Regions from separate parts of the Ralstonia sp. OTU4908 genome, predicted to be linked through region 2. Evidence: predicted binding sites of a transcription regulator. Region 2 holds the regulator's gene; the other holds the start of a gene.

Region 1 (7,757 bases), on a different contig from region 2:
ATGGCGGCACGGTCGTGATCGGCGGTATCTACACGCAGAACGAGCGGACCGACATCAACAAGGTGCCGCTTCTAGGCGACATTCCGGTACTCGGCAATCTGTTCAAGAGCACGAGCAAGATCAACAACCGCACCGAGCTGCTGGTCTTCCTGACGCCGCGTGTGCTGTCCGATCAACTGTCGCTGAAGTAACCCACGGCGGCGTTTCGCTCAAAAGGCCCGGCCTCCTGAATGGAGCGCCGGGCTTTTTTGTGTCCTGCGGCGGGGTTTGTGCGGGATGGCGTCCAAATGCCACTACAATCAGGCTCAAATTCCTGATTTCACGTGATTTTGTCTGTTTCGAACGTATTTTTCGTCGGCTTGATGGGCGCGGGCAAGACCACGGTCGGCCGGGCGGTGGCGCGCCGGCTCGATCTGCCGTTCTTCGACTCCGACCATGAGATCGAGGCGCGGTGCGGCGTGCGCGTGCCGGTTATTTTCGAGCACGAAGGTGAGGTGGGCTTTCGCGATCGAGAAACCCACATGATCGACGAGCTGACCGCGCGCGATGGCGTGGTCATCGCCACGGGTGGGGGCGCCGTGTTGCGGGCCGAAAACCGGGCGTTCCTGCGCGAGCGTGGCACGGTGATCTACCTGCGCGCCAATCCGCATGACCTGTATCTGCGCACGCGCCACGACAAGAACCGGCCGCTGCTGCAGACAGAGAACCCGCGCGCCAAGCTGGAGGAGCTGCATGCGATCCGCGATCCGCTGTACCGTGACGTGGCGCATTTCGTCATCGAAACCGGCAAGCCCACCGTCGCGCAGCTTGTTAATATGGTCTTGATGCAACTCGAAGTGGCCGGCATTGTGGCTCCGCCCGCAGGCTCTTCCACCTCCTCGCAAGTCTCCCCACAGTCATGATTACCGTTGATGTTGACCTTGGCGATCGCGCCTATCCGATCCATATCGGCTCGGGGCTGTTGTCCAAGGCCGAGTTGTTTGCCCCACACATTCGCGGCGCGCGTGCCGTGATCGTCACCAACGAGACCGTCGCACCGTTGTATGCGGCGAAGGTCGAAGCGGCCATTCGTTCGCTCGGCAAGGCGGTCGACACGGTTGTATTGCCTGATGGGGAATCGTTCAAGAAGTGGGACACGCTCAACCGCATCTTTGATGCGCTGTTGAAGGCGGGTGCGGATCGCAAGACCACGCTGATCGCGCTGGGCGGCGGCGTTGTCGGCGACATGACCGGCTTTGCCGCCGCCTGCTACATGCGCGGTGTGCCGTTCATCCAGGTGCCGACGACGCTGCTCTCACAAGTCGACTCTTCGGTGGGCGGCAAGACGGGCATCAACCACCCGCTGGGCAAAAACATGATCGGCGCGTTCCACCAGCCGCAGGCGGTGCTGGCCGATATCGATACGCTGCGCACGTTGCCTGCCCGAGAGCTGGCGGCCGGTATGGCCGAGGTCATCAAGCATGGCGCAATCGCCGATGCGGGGTACTTCGCCTGGATCGAGCAAAACATCAAGGGTCTCAACGGTTGCGATACCGGCCTGATGGCCGAAGCCGTGCGTGGCTCGGTGCGCATCAAGGCCGCAGTCGTGGCACAGGATGAGCGCGAGACCGGCCTGCGTGCCACCCTCAATTTCGGTCACACCTTTGGCCACGCCATCGAGGCCGGCCTGGGCTACGGTGAATGGCTGCACGGCGAAGCCGTCGGCTGTGGCATGGTGATGGCGGCGGATCTGTCGCATCGACTGGGCTTTATCGACATCGACACGCGCAACCGCATCACCGCGCTCACGCGTGCGGCGAACCTGCCGACGGTGGCGCCGGACCTCGGCGTTGATCGCTTCATCGACCTGATGCGCGTCGACAAGAAGGCCGAAGCCGGCGAGATCAAGTTCGTGCTGCTGCGCAAGCTGGGCCAGGCTTTCGTGACCGCGGTGCCCGATGCGGACTTGCGCGCCACCTTGCAGCACGCCGTCCTGCGACCACCGACCGAAGCACCCATCGCCTGATACGAGACGAGATGGCCCGATGAACGACCGATTTGATGTGCCGTCCGCGCCGTTCGATCTCGAAGGCCCTCTCGCTCCCTACGCCGCGCATTCGGCGCAGACGCGCGGCCGCGTCCACGCCGAGCCGCCGTCCACGTCGCGCACCGAGTTCCAGCGTGACCGCGATCGCATCATCCACAGCACCGCTTTCCGCCGGCTCGAATACAAGACGCAGGTCTTCGTGAATCACGAGGGCGACCTGTTCCGGACGCGGCTCACGCACAGTCTGGAAGTCGCGCAGATCGCCCGTTCGATCGCGCGCAGCCTGCGCCTGAACGAGGATCTCGTCGAAGCGATTTCGTTGGCACATGATCTGGGCCACACGCCGTTCGGCCATGCCGGGCAGGATGCGCTGAACGATTGCATGAAGCCGTACGGCGGGTTCGAGCACAACCTGCAGAGCCTGCTCGTGGTCGATCGGCTGGAAGAGCGCTACGGCGGTTTCGACGGGCTGAACCTGACGTTCGAAACGCGCGAGGGCATCCTCAAGCATTGTTCCCGCAATAACGCGGCGACGCTGGGTGACTTGGGGCGGCGCTTTCTCGAAGGGCAGCAGCCTTCGCTGGAGGCGCAGCTCGCCAACCTCGCCGATGAGGTCGCGTACAACAACCACGACATCGACGACGGCCTACGCTCCGGCCTGATTACGCTGGAGCAACTCGAAGACGTGCCGCTGTGGGCCATCCATCGGCGCGAAGCCGAGGCGGCATTTCCGGACGTTAGCGGCCGACGCCTGATCAACGAAACCATTCGTCGCATCATCAACGCGCTGATCGTCGATCTGATCGGCACCACGCGCACGGGCATCGCTGAAGTGGCGCCGCAATGCATCGACGATGTGCGCGCCGCGCCGCCGCTTGTTGCGTTCTCCGAGCCGATGCGCGAAGAGGCGCGCGCGCTCAAGCGTTTCCTGTTCGATAACCTGTATCGGCATTACCTCGTGATGCGCATGGCGGCCAAGGCACGCCGCATCATCGACGATCTGTTCGGCGCGTTCATGGATGACCCGCGTCTGCTGCCGCCGCAATACCAGGCAAAAGCCAACCCTGAAGAGCAGCCGCGCTGGATTGCGCATTACATTGCCGGCATGACGGATCGCTATGCCATCAAGGAGCATCGCCGCATCTTTGCGGTGGATGCAGTTTGAGCGACGGCGCCGGTGGGGCGGCCACTCGCTCGCTTGGCTCCCTAACCATCAGGCAGCGGATCTAAACCGAGCGCCCAAAAAAAATGCCCGGCCGCCCCAACGCATGCCGGGCCGAACGCGCCAACCACCGCCGACGAGCGCCCCCGCCGTCGACGGCCCCTGCGGCACGTCGGTAAAAGTCGATCAGGACAGTGTCAGTTCGCTGATCGTCCTCCCTTAAAAGCGATAGCCCAGGCCGACGCCCAGCAGCCACGGGTCAACCTTGACTTTGCTGATGGTCTGGCCGCCCATCTTCACGTCGGCGCTGATCCAGGTCTTCTTCAGGTCGACGTTGAAGTAGAGGCGTTCGGTCAGGCGATAGTCGAAGCCGACCTGCAGCGCGGGGCCGAAGCTGTTCTTGCTGAGGTCCAGCGAACCAACGCCGGGCACCTGGAGATCGACATTCGAGATGCGCGTGTAGTTGATGCCGGCGCCCACGTACGGCTTGAAGCGCGACTCGGGCGTGAAGTGATACTGCATCGTCAGGATGGGCGGCAAGTGGCGGAAACTGCCGATCTTGGTGGGGCCGCCCAGCGCGCTTCGCATGACCGTGACGTCCTGCTGTTGCGGGTAAGTCAGGATCAGCTCGGCGGCCAGATGTGGCGTAAAGAAATACGAGATGTCCAGTTCGGGCAGGACCTTGTTGTTGATCTGAATGGCGTCAGCCGGAATGGCCAGTGCAGGCACCGGATCGGATTTGTTGGCGGCTGTCAGGTTGACGGCGCGCAGACGTACCATCCAATTACCGGAGGCCGGCGGCAAATCCGTGCCCTGCGCAAAGGCGGCCTGGCTGAACCCGGCGGCAAGCATTCCGGCGGCAACAGCTACAACGGCTAGGCGGTGAAAAGCCATCAATCGCTCCCTCTCGTGTCGTCTTGTGATGTAGTGGGAGCCAGTCTCGCGGGGAAGTCGCCCGGCCGATTTGCTTGGGATCAAGTTGGACCAGTCGTCGATAGCGCATAGGGCCGCCGATTTGACGGCACGCAAACTTCTCCGTTGCGCCCCGACGACAGCGCTATGCAAGCGTTTGCGCCCTAAAAATTGGGGACAGATTCACGCGCTCCGGCTACGATGGCGCTTTTCTCCACCCGTTTTTCCATGGCTCGCCTGCCTCGTCTCAGCCCAATCGATGTCCCGGTGCACGTGTTGCAGCGCGGCAACAATCGCCAGACCGTTTTCCGCGGCGACGACGACTACGCGTTCTATCTCGACACGCTGCGCATGGCCGCCCGCGAGCATGACTTCGCCATCCATGGGTTTTCGCTGATGCCGAATCACGTCCATCTGGTGGGGACACCCAAGGTGGCGGACAGTCTTTCGCGAACGCTGCAGGCTGTGGGACGGCGCTATACGCGCTACTTCAACGCTGCGGCGGATCGCAGCGGCACGTTGTGGGAAGGGCGTTTCCGATCGACGGTACTGGACCCCGCCGAGTGGGTGCTGCCGATCCTGTTGTATGTGGAATCGAACGCGGTGCGCGCGGGGCTCGTCAGCACGCCGGAAGAAGATCGATGGAGCACGTATCGTCACCACGTCGGCATTCAATCCATTCCGTGGGTGAGTGACCACTTCTGTTACTGGCGCCTTGGCAACACGCCTTTTGAGCGCCAGTCGCGCTACCGAACGTTGTGGCATGAAGGTTTGGGCTCCGACCAGTTCGCGCAGATTCGCCAGCATGTGCACAGTGGTTGGCCGCTCGGCAATGAGGCGTTTCTCGCGACACTTGCGCGCACCGGAGGCCGTCGCGTTGCGCCATTGCCCAAGGGGCGGCCGCCGCGCCAAACCACGGCGGTGGAAGCGGAGGGCAGCGCGCGCACCGAATAGCGGGATGGCGGCGCTGTCATGTATGGGCGCATCGATTCGGGCGGTTTTAATCTGTCCCTATTAAAAAGCCCGCACTGAGACTACGCATTTATTAATTTACTCCGACCCCATTTAAAAAATTTTGCCTGTTACGGGCCACTCTTTTATATTCGTTTCACCCCGCATTCATGGTGCGGCGCGCCATTGCCTGTCTGCCTTCGCATCCGCACGATCGCGAGGGCCTTCTGCGGCGCGTTGTACCTACAACCTCGGAAGATCGCCGTGGAACAACATTCCTTCCCCATCACGCCGTCGGCCCAGGGTCTGTACGACCCGACCAATGAACACGACGCTTGCGGCGTCGGCTTCGTCGCCCACATCAAGGGCAAGAAGAGCCACGAGATCGTCCAGCAGGGCTTGCGCATCCTGCACAACCTCGACCACCGGGGCGCTGTGGGCGCTGACCCGCTGATGGGCGACGGCGCAGGCATCCTGCTGCAGATTCCCGACCAGTTCTTCCGTGAAGAAATGGCCAAGCAGGGTATCAACCTGCCGCCGGCCGGCGAATACGGCGTCGGCATGATCTTCCTGCCGAAGGAACACGCTTCGCGCCTGGCCTGTGAGCAGGAACTTGAGCGCACCGTGCGTCTGGAAGGCCAGGTTGTGCTGGGCTGGCGCGATGTTCCGGTCGACAAGACCATGCCGATGTCGCCGACGGTGCAGAAGACCGAGCCGGTGATCCGCCAGATCTTCATCGGGCGCGGCCGCGACATCATGACCACCGACGCGCTGGAGCGGAAGCTGTACGTGATCCGCAAGACCGCCAGCCACGCCATCCAGGCGCTCAAGCTCAAGCACGGCAAAGAATACTTCGTGCCCTCGATGTCGGCGCGCACGATCGTCTACAAGGGCCTGCTGCTTTGCGAACAGGTCGGCCGGTACTACCAGGATCTGGCTGATCCGCGCACGGTGTCGGCGCTTGCGCTGGTGCACCAGCGTTTCTCGACCAACACGTTCCCTGCATGGGAACTGGCGCACCCGTACCGCATGGTTGCGCACAACGGCGAAATCAACACCGTCAAGGGCAACGTCAACTGGATCAACGCACGTACGGGCGGCATCTCGTCGCCGGTGCTGGGCGATGACCTGCCCAAGCTGTGGCCGCTGATCTATCCGGGCCAATCCGATACGGCTTCGTTCGACAACTGCCTCGAACTGCTGACGATGGCGGGCTATCCGCTGGCCCAGGCGATGATGATGATGATTCCGGAAGCGTGGGAACAACACACGCTGATGGACGACAATCGTCGCGCCTTCTACGAATACCATGCCGCGATGATGGAGCCGTGGGACGGCCCCGCCGCCATCTGCTTTACCGACGGCCGCCAGATCGGCGCAACGCTCGACCGTAACGGCCTGCGTCCGGCGCGTTATTACGTGACCGATGACGACATGGTCGTGATGGCTTCGGAAGCCGGCGTGCTGCCGATTCCCGAGTCCCGCATCGTCAAGAAGTGGCGTCTGCAGCCGGGCAAGATGTTCCTGATCGACATGGAGCAGGGCCGCATCATCGACGACAAGGAACTCAAGGACAATCTGGCCAACGCCAAGCCGTACAAGAGCTGGATTGATGCCGTGCGCATCAAGCTCGACGAGCTGGAAGCCAAGCCTGAAGACGTGGCCGCCGAGACCAAGCCGGCCGCCAAGCTGCTTGACCGTCAGCAGGCGTTTGCCTACACCCAGGAAGACGTCAAGTTCCTGATGGCCCCGATGGCCGCCAACGGCGAAGAGGCCGCCGGCTCTATGGGCAACGACAGCCCGCTGGCCGTGCTGTCCTCGAAGAACAAGACGCTCTACAACTACTTCAAGCAACTGTTCGCGCAGGTCACGAACCCGCCGATCGACCCGATCCGCGAAAACGTGGTGATGTCGCTCGTCTCGTTCATCGGGCCGAAGCCGAACCTGCTTGAGCTGAACAACATCAACCCGCCGATGCGCCTTGAAGTGAGCCAGCCCGTGCTGGACTTCAAGGACATGGCGAAGATCCGCAACATCGAGCACTACACCGGCGGCAAGTTCATGGCTTACGAGCTGGACATCTGCTATCCGGTGGCGTGGGGCAAGGAAGGCATCGAAGCGCGCCTGGCTTCGCTGTGCGCCGAGGCTGTCGATGCGGTCAAGTCGGGCTACAACATCCTGATCGTTTCGGACCGCGCGGTCGACGAGAAGCAGGCCGCGATTCCCGCGCTGCTGGCCACGTCTGCCATCCACCATCACCTGGTGGACAAGGGCTTGCGCACGAGCACGGGTCTGGTCGTTGAAACAGGTTCGGCCCGTGAAGTGCACCACTTCGCACTGCTGGCCGGCTACGGTGCAGAAGCCGTGCACCCGTACCTGGCAATGGAAACGCTGGCCGAACTCGCGCCGAGTCTGGGTCTGACGGCCGAGAAGGCCATCTACAACTTCACCAAGGCGATCGGCAAGGGCCTGCACAAGGTAATGTCCAAGATGGGCATCTCGACGTACATGTCGTACACCGGCGCGCAGATCTTCGAAGCGATCGGCCTGTCGCGCGAACTGGTCGACAAGTACTTCCAGGGCACGGCATCCAACGTGGGCGGCATCGGCATCTTCGAGGTGGCTGAAGAGGCGCTGCGCCTGCACCGCGACGCCTTTGGCGATGCACCGGTGCTGGCGAACATGCTGGACGCCGGCGGCGAATAC
Region 2 (7,757 bases):
AGTGGCGGGTGTAGACGACGCGCCGACTGAGCAGATGCTCTATGAAGTCCGGCGCAAGATCTATCCGCGCGCCGTGACCGGTGCGTTTGCGCGTTGGCGCGTCTGGCTGGTGCTGGCGACGCAAGCCATCTTCTATGGCTTGCCGTGGTTACAGTGGAATGGTCGCCAAGCCGTGCTCTTTGATCTGGGCGCACGCAAGTTCTATCTGTTCGGCCTCGTACTTTGGCCGCAAGACGTGATTTATCTGACGGTACTGCTGGTGCTGTCGGCGTTGGGGCTGTTCCTGTTCACTGCGGTGGCGGGGCGGCTCTTTTGCGGTTATGCCTGTCCGCAGACGGTTTACACCGAAATCTTCATGTGGATCGAGCGGCATGTCGAAGGTGACCGCTTTGCCCGCATCCGCCTCGACGGTGAGCGTTGGAGCCTACGCAAATTCCGCCTCAAGGCTGCAAAGCACTCGGCCTGGATTCTCATTGCGCTATGGACGGGATTCACCTTCGTCGGCTTCTTCACGCCGATCCGCGATCTCGGCATGGAGACGTGGACGCTTTCCCTCGGGCCATGGCAAACGTTCTGGATGCTGTTCTACGCTTTTGCCACATGGGGCAACGCAGGCTTCATGCGCGAGCAGGTGTGTCGCTACATGTGCCCGTACGCGCGTTTCCAGAGCGTGATGGTCGACCCCGATACCTACGTCGTCACATACGACACGCAGCGCGGTGAACCGAGGGGCAGCCGCTCCCGCAATGCCGACTTCCAAGCGCAGGGCCTGGGCTCGTGCGTCGACTGCAGTATCTGTGTACAGGTGTGCCCGACCGGTATCGACATCCGCCAGGGGCTGCAATACGAATGCATTGGTTGCGGCGCCTGCATTGATGCCTGTGATCAGGTCATGGACAAGATGCGCTACCCGCGCGGTCTGATCCGCTATACGTCGGAACGCGCAATGCGCGATCGGCTCAGCCCGAAGGACGCCCGGCGACATCTGCTGCGCCCGCGCGTGCTGATCTATACCGGGATCATGCTTGTGCTCATCACCGGCTTCATCATGGCATTGGCCATGCGCCAGCCGCTCAAGGTTGATGTGATTCGTGATCGTGGTGCACTGGCGCGCGAAGTGGACGGGGGCAAGATCGAGAACGTTTACCGCCTGCAGTTGATGAACGCGTCCGAGCTCCCCATGCGCGTGACCATCACAGCAGAGGGCATGCCGGAACTGGATGTGCAGGGCGGTCGTGGCGAGTCGACCACACTGGAGCTGCCACCGGCGGCCAACCGACTGCTGCCAGTGCGCGTACGCCGGCCAGCCGATGATGCCGCCCCCGGCTCGCACAAAATCCGTTTCGTCATCCACGCAGACAGCGGTAGCGCCAGCCTCGTACTGCGCGAACCGTCTAGCTTCATCGTGCCGCGCTGATGCGGCATCCCCAACAGGAGGCAACGATGCACGCAACGCAATCTTCCGCGCAGGCCCGTCCGTGGTGGCGCGAGCCCTGGCCGTGGCTGCTCATGGCAGGGCCGTTTGTCGCCATGATCGGCTGCGGCGTCACCATCTGGCTGGCGATTTCGCATCCCGATGTCGCTATTCACGACAACGTCGTGCGCCACGGTTTGGTCGTTGAAAAGACGACCGTCACGCCGACACATGGTATTCACGCGGAGGCCCGATGAAGCGTCGACTGCTGATGTGGATTCTGTGGCCGGCATTTCTGTCGGCCGCGCTGGCTGAACTGGTGGTCTTTGCAGTGGTGGACCCCGCCGACCTGCGTTTCTTCGGCGAACAGATCACCGTGTCGGCCCAGGCGGTCTACACGGTATCGTTCTTTGTGTTCTGGTTGCTGTGCGGATTGTCGAGCGCGCTGACGCTGTACGTGTCGCCGGGCATCGGCAAACTGGAAGCGCATGAACACCCGCTCGTGTGAGCGGGCGCCATGGAAGGAGCTTCAAGCGGCTTGACCGCTCATGACCTGGCGCAGGCCGGCCAGGTCGATCAGTTTGACGTGGCGTTGGCGGATCTGGATGAGGCCCGCTTCGGCAAAGCGCGAGAACAGGCGGCTGACGGTTTCGAGCTTGAGACCCAGATAGCTGCCCAGCTCTTCGCGGCTCATGCGCAGCACAAACTCTGTTGACGAATATCCCCGCTGGGCCGAACGCTTCGAGAGGTTAAGCAGGAACGCTGCGAGACGCTCCTCCGCACGCATGGAACCCAGCGTGAGCAGCATCAGGTGATCCTGCGAAATTTCCTTGCTCATGATGCGCAGGAACTGATGCTGCAGCGAAGGCAGCCGGCGCGAAAGGTGTTGCAGCTCGTCGTAGCGCACCACGCAGACTTCGGTATCTTCGAGCGCGGTGGCATCCGACACATGGCGCATATCGCCAATGCCATCGAGCCCGACGATCTCACCCGGCAGGTGGAACCCCGTGATCTGGTGCCGACCGTCTTCCAGCGTCAGATGGGTTTTGAGCGTACCGAAACGAATGCCGTAAACCGCTTCGAGCGGCTCCCCCAGGGAATAGAGCGATTGCCCCTTCTTAATGCGGATGCGCTCGCTGACCAAATCGTCCATCTTGCGCACGTCGTCCGAGTTCATTCCCACCGGCAGGCAGATTTGCCCGAGTACACAGGTGGAGCAACGCGAGGCGTGGTCGGTGAGTGCGATTCGAGTGAGCACGGGCGGGGCGACTGAATTTCGGGAAAGTGAAATGAGTAATTCTTGTGATGCAGCTCAGCTTATTATAACGGCGACCTTCTTGTCCTCGGACATTTCCGATGCGGCAAAACGCGTCAATTACGCTTAGTTCGCAACAGCAAAACGAAAACCTTGGCCCATATCAAAAGAGCGTCAAAAAGATGAGTGCTGCAGCGCTTCTCAGCGTTTTTCTGATTGCATTGCTCGGCGGTGTGCATTGTCTGGCGATGTGCAGCGGGATCGCGCTCGCGGCCGAACGTGGAACTGTGGCGGTACGGGTCGTGTCGCGCCGCCGGCTATGGTTCGAGCAGGTCGTCATGCATGCCGGCCGGTTGACCACCTACGCGCTGCTTGGCGCAATCATGGGTGCGATGGGCGCGACCTTCTGGCGCCAGCAATGGCTGCCGATTCAACGCGGCTTGTTTGCCTTCGCCAGTGTATTGCTACTCGCCTATGGGACCATGCTGCTCGTGCGTTCCGCCGGAGATGCGTGGCGCAGTGTGTGGCTCGAGCGCTTGCTCGGCCGCGTCGCTGGCGGCCTGTCTCGGGGGGCTGCCACACTGGGCGGCACGCTGCAACGTCAGCCGCCGTTCCTACGCCGCTATATCACGGGTATGGCCTGGGGACTGGTGCCGTGCGGCATGGTCTACGGCGCATTGGCTATGGCGTTGCTGGCAGGCAACGCTGCCTCCGGGGCGGTGGTCATGCTCGCCTTTGGTGCGGGTACGCTGCCCAACCTGTTGATGATGTCTGGCTTCGCTGGGTGGCTGCGCGGCTTGTCGCGCCGCCGGTGGGCGCGTGGCGCGGCCGGCGTCGCCATCGCCGGGTTCGGCATATGGGGGCTGGTGCACGCGATCTGGCTGCCAGAGATGCTCAACGCACACGGATTCTGTCTGGTACTGTAGGCGTTTAAAGCACGCGTAAATTGCCATCCGACCTGGGATAGGAAGGCTAGATCATCTTCCCGGTTGCGGCGCCGCTGGAAATTGCCCTACAATCGCTAACAATTCGATTCGCCACCCGCGCAAATCAACAATCCCAAGCGCGGCGCCAAGCGATGCCCTCCAGCGGTAGTGTCACCCTGGACAGTCGATTCGGGTGGACTGCCATTCTTCTTGGTAGTCGTCCGGTGCAGTATCCGTCCACATGGCGGCGGAAGAAATTGCCCTTGTGGTGCCTGACCGGCACCGGATCAACTCGCTCCTCCGGCCCTTACTTTGCGGGCACAGCCACTGCGTTTCGGTGCAGGGTCCAATTGAATCGATTGGCCTTTGCGCTCCGGGCCCGGGCGGGCAACAGCAACCAGAAATGCCGCGTGCGTCGCGGCGGGACGACAAACCTCAAGCGTGACGGCAATTCGCCGCGCGCGAGCAATGACGAGCCGCTCAACCCGATGAATACCCAAGAGGCGAAGATCGTCCTCGAAACCGCGCTGATCTGCGCGCAGGACCCGTTGCGAGTCAATGACTTGCGCAAGCTATTCGACGAAGATGTTTCCGCAGACACCATCCGTGTGCTCCTCGAGGAGCTGCGCCAGGACTGGCTGAATCGCGGTGTCGAACTGGTTGCGCTGGCCTCCGGCTGGCGTCTGCAGAGCCGCCCCGAGATGCGTGTGTATCTCGACCGCCTGCATCCGGAAAAGCCGCCCAAGTACTCGCGCGCCGTGATGGAGACGCTTGCGATCATCGCTTACCGCCAGCCGGTCACGCGCGGCGATATTGAAGACATTCGCGGTGTTACGGTCAACACGCAGGTCATCAAGCAGATTGAAGACCGCGGCTGGATCGAAGTCATCGGTCATCGCGACGTGCCCGGCCGCCCTGCGCTGTATGCAACGACCAAGCAGTTTCTCGATGACCTTGGCTTGCGCTCGCTGGACGAGTTGCCGCCGCTCGAAGATGCCCGCGCCCAGGCGCAGGCGAGCCTGCTGGAGCAGGGCGCCATCGAATTCGAGGGCGGCGCAATTGCGGTGGAAGAACTGACAGCGCTGGTCAACGACGTGCCGGAAGGTGCAGAGGCTTCGGTGGCGGAAGCGGCCGGATCGCCGGTTGCCGAGGCTTCCGTTGAGGCGGCTGCTGAAACACTAGCGCAACCTGAGATGGCGCCGCGCGACGAGCCGGCCCTGGAAACCGAGCCTCAAGCGGTGAGTGCGGCCGAGGTTGCGTCAGGGCCAGAACACAAAACACCGGTCGAGCCGCCCGCGGCTGCCGCCAATGAACATTCGTAACGCCATGCCCGCCGCGCAGTCCGCGGATGGCTTGAACCCCTAGATTTGAAAGACGTTGTGAGCACCCAGCCAGACTCCATGGATACACGTATGCCGGCCGACGCCGACGCTCAGCCGCCGCGACAAGACGGCGGTGATGGGACTGAGGCCACCCCTCGCCGCAAGGGATTGCGCCGAGGCTTGCGCAACCTCGTGGCTTCGCGCCGCCAGCAGCAGGATGGTCGCCCTGAGGGCGAAGCCGCCGATGCGGGTGGTGCAGACGCCGGCCAGCCTGCGCAACCGCGCAAGCCGAAAGAGGCGGCTGGTGAGCCGGCGGTAGTTGCTGCAGAAGGTGCTGCGCCGGCCGAACAGGCGCCAGCAGAAAACCAGGGCGAGCGACGTGGCCCGCGCGGCCGTTTCGGCAAGAACCGCCGCCGCCCGGGCGAAGGTCAGCCGCTGGAGCGCGCCGAGCGCAACGACCGTGTGGAAGGCGCTGGCGGCAAGAACACCGGGGGTCGTGGCAAGTCGCAGAACCGCAACGGCAAACCGCAAGGCAAGGCAGGCGGCGCGAACCAGAATCGCGGGGGCAAGGGGCTGAAGGGAGGCAAGGGCTCTGAAGACGTCTTCCAATACGTGATTTCCGGGGCGTACGACTCAGAGGCTGACACCGGCGGTGCATCGCAGCCTCCCAAGGCGCGCGAACTGACCTCCGAAGACGACGCTCCCAAACTGCACAAAATCCTGGCTGATGCCGGGCTTGGCTCTCGCCGCGACATGGAAGACCTGATCCTGCAAGGGCGCGTCTCCGTGAATGGCCTGCCGGCTCATATCGGTCAACGCATTCTCGCGACCGACCAGGTGCGCGTGAACGGCAAGCTGATCCAGCGCAAGTTGCCGAACAAGCCGCCGCGCGTGCTGCTGTATCACAAGCCGTCGGGTGAAATCGTCAGCCAGTCCGATCCGGAAGGTCGTCCGACGGTGTTCGACGCGTTGCCGCGCATGAAGACCGGCAAGTGGGTCGCCGTCGGCCGCCTCGACTTCAATACCGAGGGCCTGCTGATTTTCACGACCTCCGGCGATATCGCCAACCGGTTTATGCACCCGCGCTATGGTGTTGAACGTGAATATGCGGTGCGTACGCTGGGCGAATTGGCTGAGACCGACCGCCAGAAGCTGCTGCACGGTATCCCGCTCCAGGACGGCGAGGCCAACTTCCTGCGCTGCGTCGACGGCGGCGGCGAGGGTGTCAACCACTGGTACCACGTGGCCCTGACCGAAGGCCGGAACCGTGAAGTCCGACGTATGTTCGAGGCGGTCAATCTGACCGTGTCGCGCCTGATCCGTACGCGCTATGGCAGCTTCGTGCTGCCGCGTGGCCTCAAGCGCGGCCGCTGGCAGGAGGTGTCGGCAGAGGACGTGCGTACGCTGATGGGCACGCTGGGCATGAAGGTGCCGACGGCGAGTTCTGGCGGCGGCCAAGATCGCCAGGGCAACCGTCGCCGTGGGCCCGCGCCGGTACTAATGGGCCCGATGTCGTCCGGTTTTGCTGGGGAAGCGAACTTCCAGTCACGCGGTATGGGCATCGAGAACGGGAATCGCGCGCAACCCGCGCAGCGCCGTCCGTCCAGCCCGCGTCAGCCGGATCCGATGCAGACGTCCATGGGCTACATCAATGTGGGAGGCCCAACCACGCTCACAGCGCGGACTCGTATGGGCGACCGTGCGAACGGCCGTGGCGGTGCGGGGACGGGTGGTGGCATGCGTGATGGCAATCGCATACCCGGCAACAAGCGCCCCGGAAAGAGCGCTGGCGGCATGCCGAACGGCAACAAGGCGCCACGCGGTGGTGGCAAACGCGGCGGTAAGCGTTAAAAATGCGGGCGTTGTGTGCGGCATTCGTCGCAACGCCCCATTTTGTGCCGGCTTTGGGGCAATTTTTGCGTTTTGCCTCGAAGCGTATTACAATGTGAGTCTAATCAAAAGTCATCCTGCAGAAGATGAGCGAATGATATGGGCGTTGCGCCCATTTTTTTTTGCTTCAGCAGGTTGGCCATACCGGGAAATTCTTCAGGAAAAACGTGCATCTGACTGATCTGATTGAGAAAACCCTCACCGCCATGGGGTATGAGCTGGTGGAAGTGGAGCGCGCGCCTGCCGGGCTGCTGCGCGTGTATATCGATCAGGCAGAGAACGGCGTCGTCATTGAAGATTGCGAAAAAGTGAGTCATCAACTCACGCGCGTGTTCGAAGTTGAAAACGTCAACTACGAACGGCTGGAAGTGTCGTCGCCTGGGCTGGACCGCCCGCTACGCACGCTCGCCGACTTCACGCGCTTCGCCGGCCTTGAGGCCAAGGTGACGCTGCGCTTGCCGGTGAATGGACAGAAGAATTTCACGGGAATCATTCAGGCTCCGACGGGCGAGCCAGGCCAGGAACGGATCGGCCTTGAGTTTGAGGGCAAGGAAGGCCCTGCGCTGCTGGAATTCACGCTGTCGGAACTCGACCGCGCCCGGCTGGTGCCCGTGCTGGACTTCAAAGGAAATCGAAACAAAGGGAACAAGCAATGAGCCGCGAAGTTCTGTTGCTCGTCGATGCGCTTGCGCGCGAAAAAAACGTCGACAAGGATGTGGTGTTCGGGGCGCTGGAAGCTGCACTGGCTTCGGCGACCAAGAAGCGCTTTGAAGAAGACGTGGATGTGCGCGTGGCGATCGACCGTGAGTCGGGCGAACACGAAACCTTCCGTCGCTGGCTCGTCGTTCCCGACGATGCAGGCCTGCAGGAGCCGGACAAGCAGATTCTGCTGTTCGAAGCCAAGGAGCAGAACCCTGACCTCGACGTCGACGATTTTGTCGAAGAGCAGA

Evidence for each region. Region 2 encodes FNR, which switches genes on or off when oxygen is low (the NO sensors DNR and NnrR bind a similar motif). Its sites were predicted from a motif close to TTGATNNNNATCAA; they were not measured.
Region 1: a site for FNR is predicted at 4,153-4,166, ahead of AAHM38_RS10510 (OmpW/AlkL family protein). Genes of this name have one in related genera too.

What each region holds. Positions count from the first base shown of each region.
Region 1 is NZ_JASATD010000009.1:93,026-100,782, reverse strand. It holds gene pilQ (temperature dependent type IV pilus secretin PilQ) at 1-191, shown strand, start outside; gene AAHM38_RS10525 (shikimate kinase) at 330-902, shown strand; gene aroB (3-dehydroquinate synthase) at 899-2,005, shown strand; gene AAHM38_RS10515 (deoxyguanosinetriphosphate triphosphohydrolase) at 2,025-3,191, shown strand; gene AAHM38_RS10510 (OmpW/AlkL family protein) at 3,408-4,082, opposite strand; gene AAHM38_RS10505 (transposase) at 4,329-5,054, shown strand; gene AAHM38_RS10500 (glutamate synthase-related protein) at 5,316-7,757, shown strand, end outside.
Region 2 is NZ_JASATD010000002.1:5,698-13,454, reverse strand. It holds gene ccoG (cytochrome c oxidase accessory protein CcoG) at 1-1,417, shown strand, start outside; gene AAHM38_RS01915 (FixH family protein) at 1,444-1,671, shown strand; gene AAHM38_RS01910 (hypothetical protein) at 1,668-1,922, shown strand; gene fnr (fumarate/nitrate reduction transcriptional regulator Fnr) at 1,944-2,672, opposite strand; gene AAHM38_RS01900 (sulfite exporter TauE/SafE family protein) at 2,852-3,595, shown strand; gene scpB (SMC-Scp complex subunit ScpB) at 4,084-4,917, shown strand; gene AAHM38_RS01890 (pseudouridine synthase) at 5,008-6,768, shown strand; gene rimP (ribosome maturation factor RimP) at 6,975-7,463, shown strand; gene nusA (transcription termination factor NusA) at 7,460-7,757, shown strand, end outside.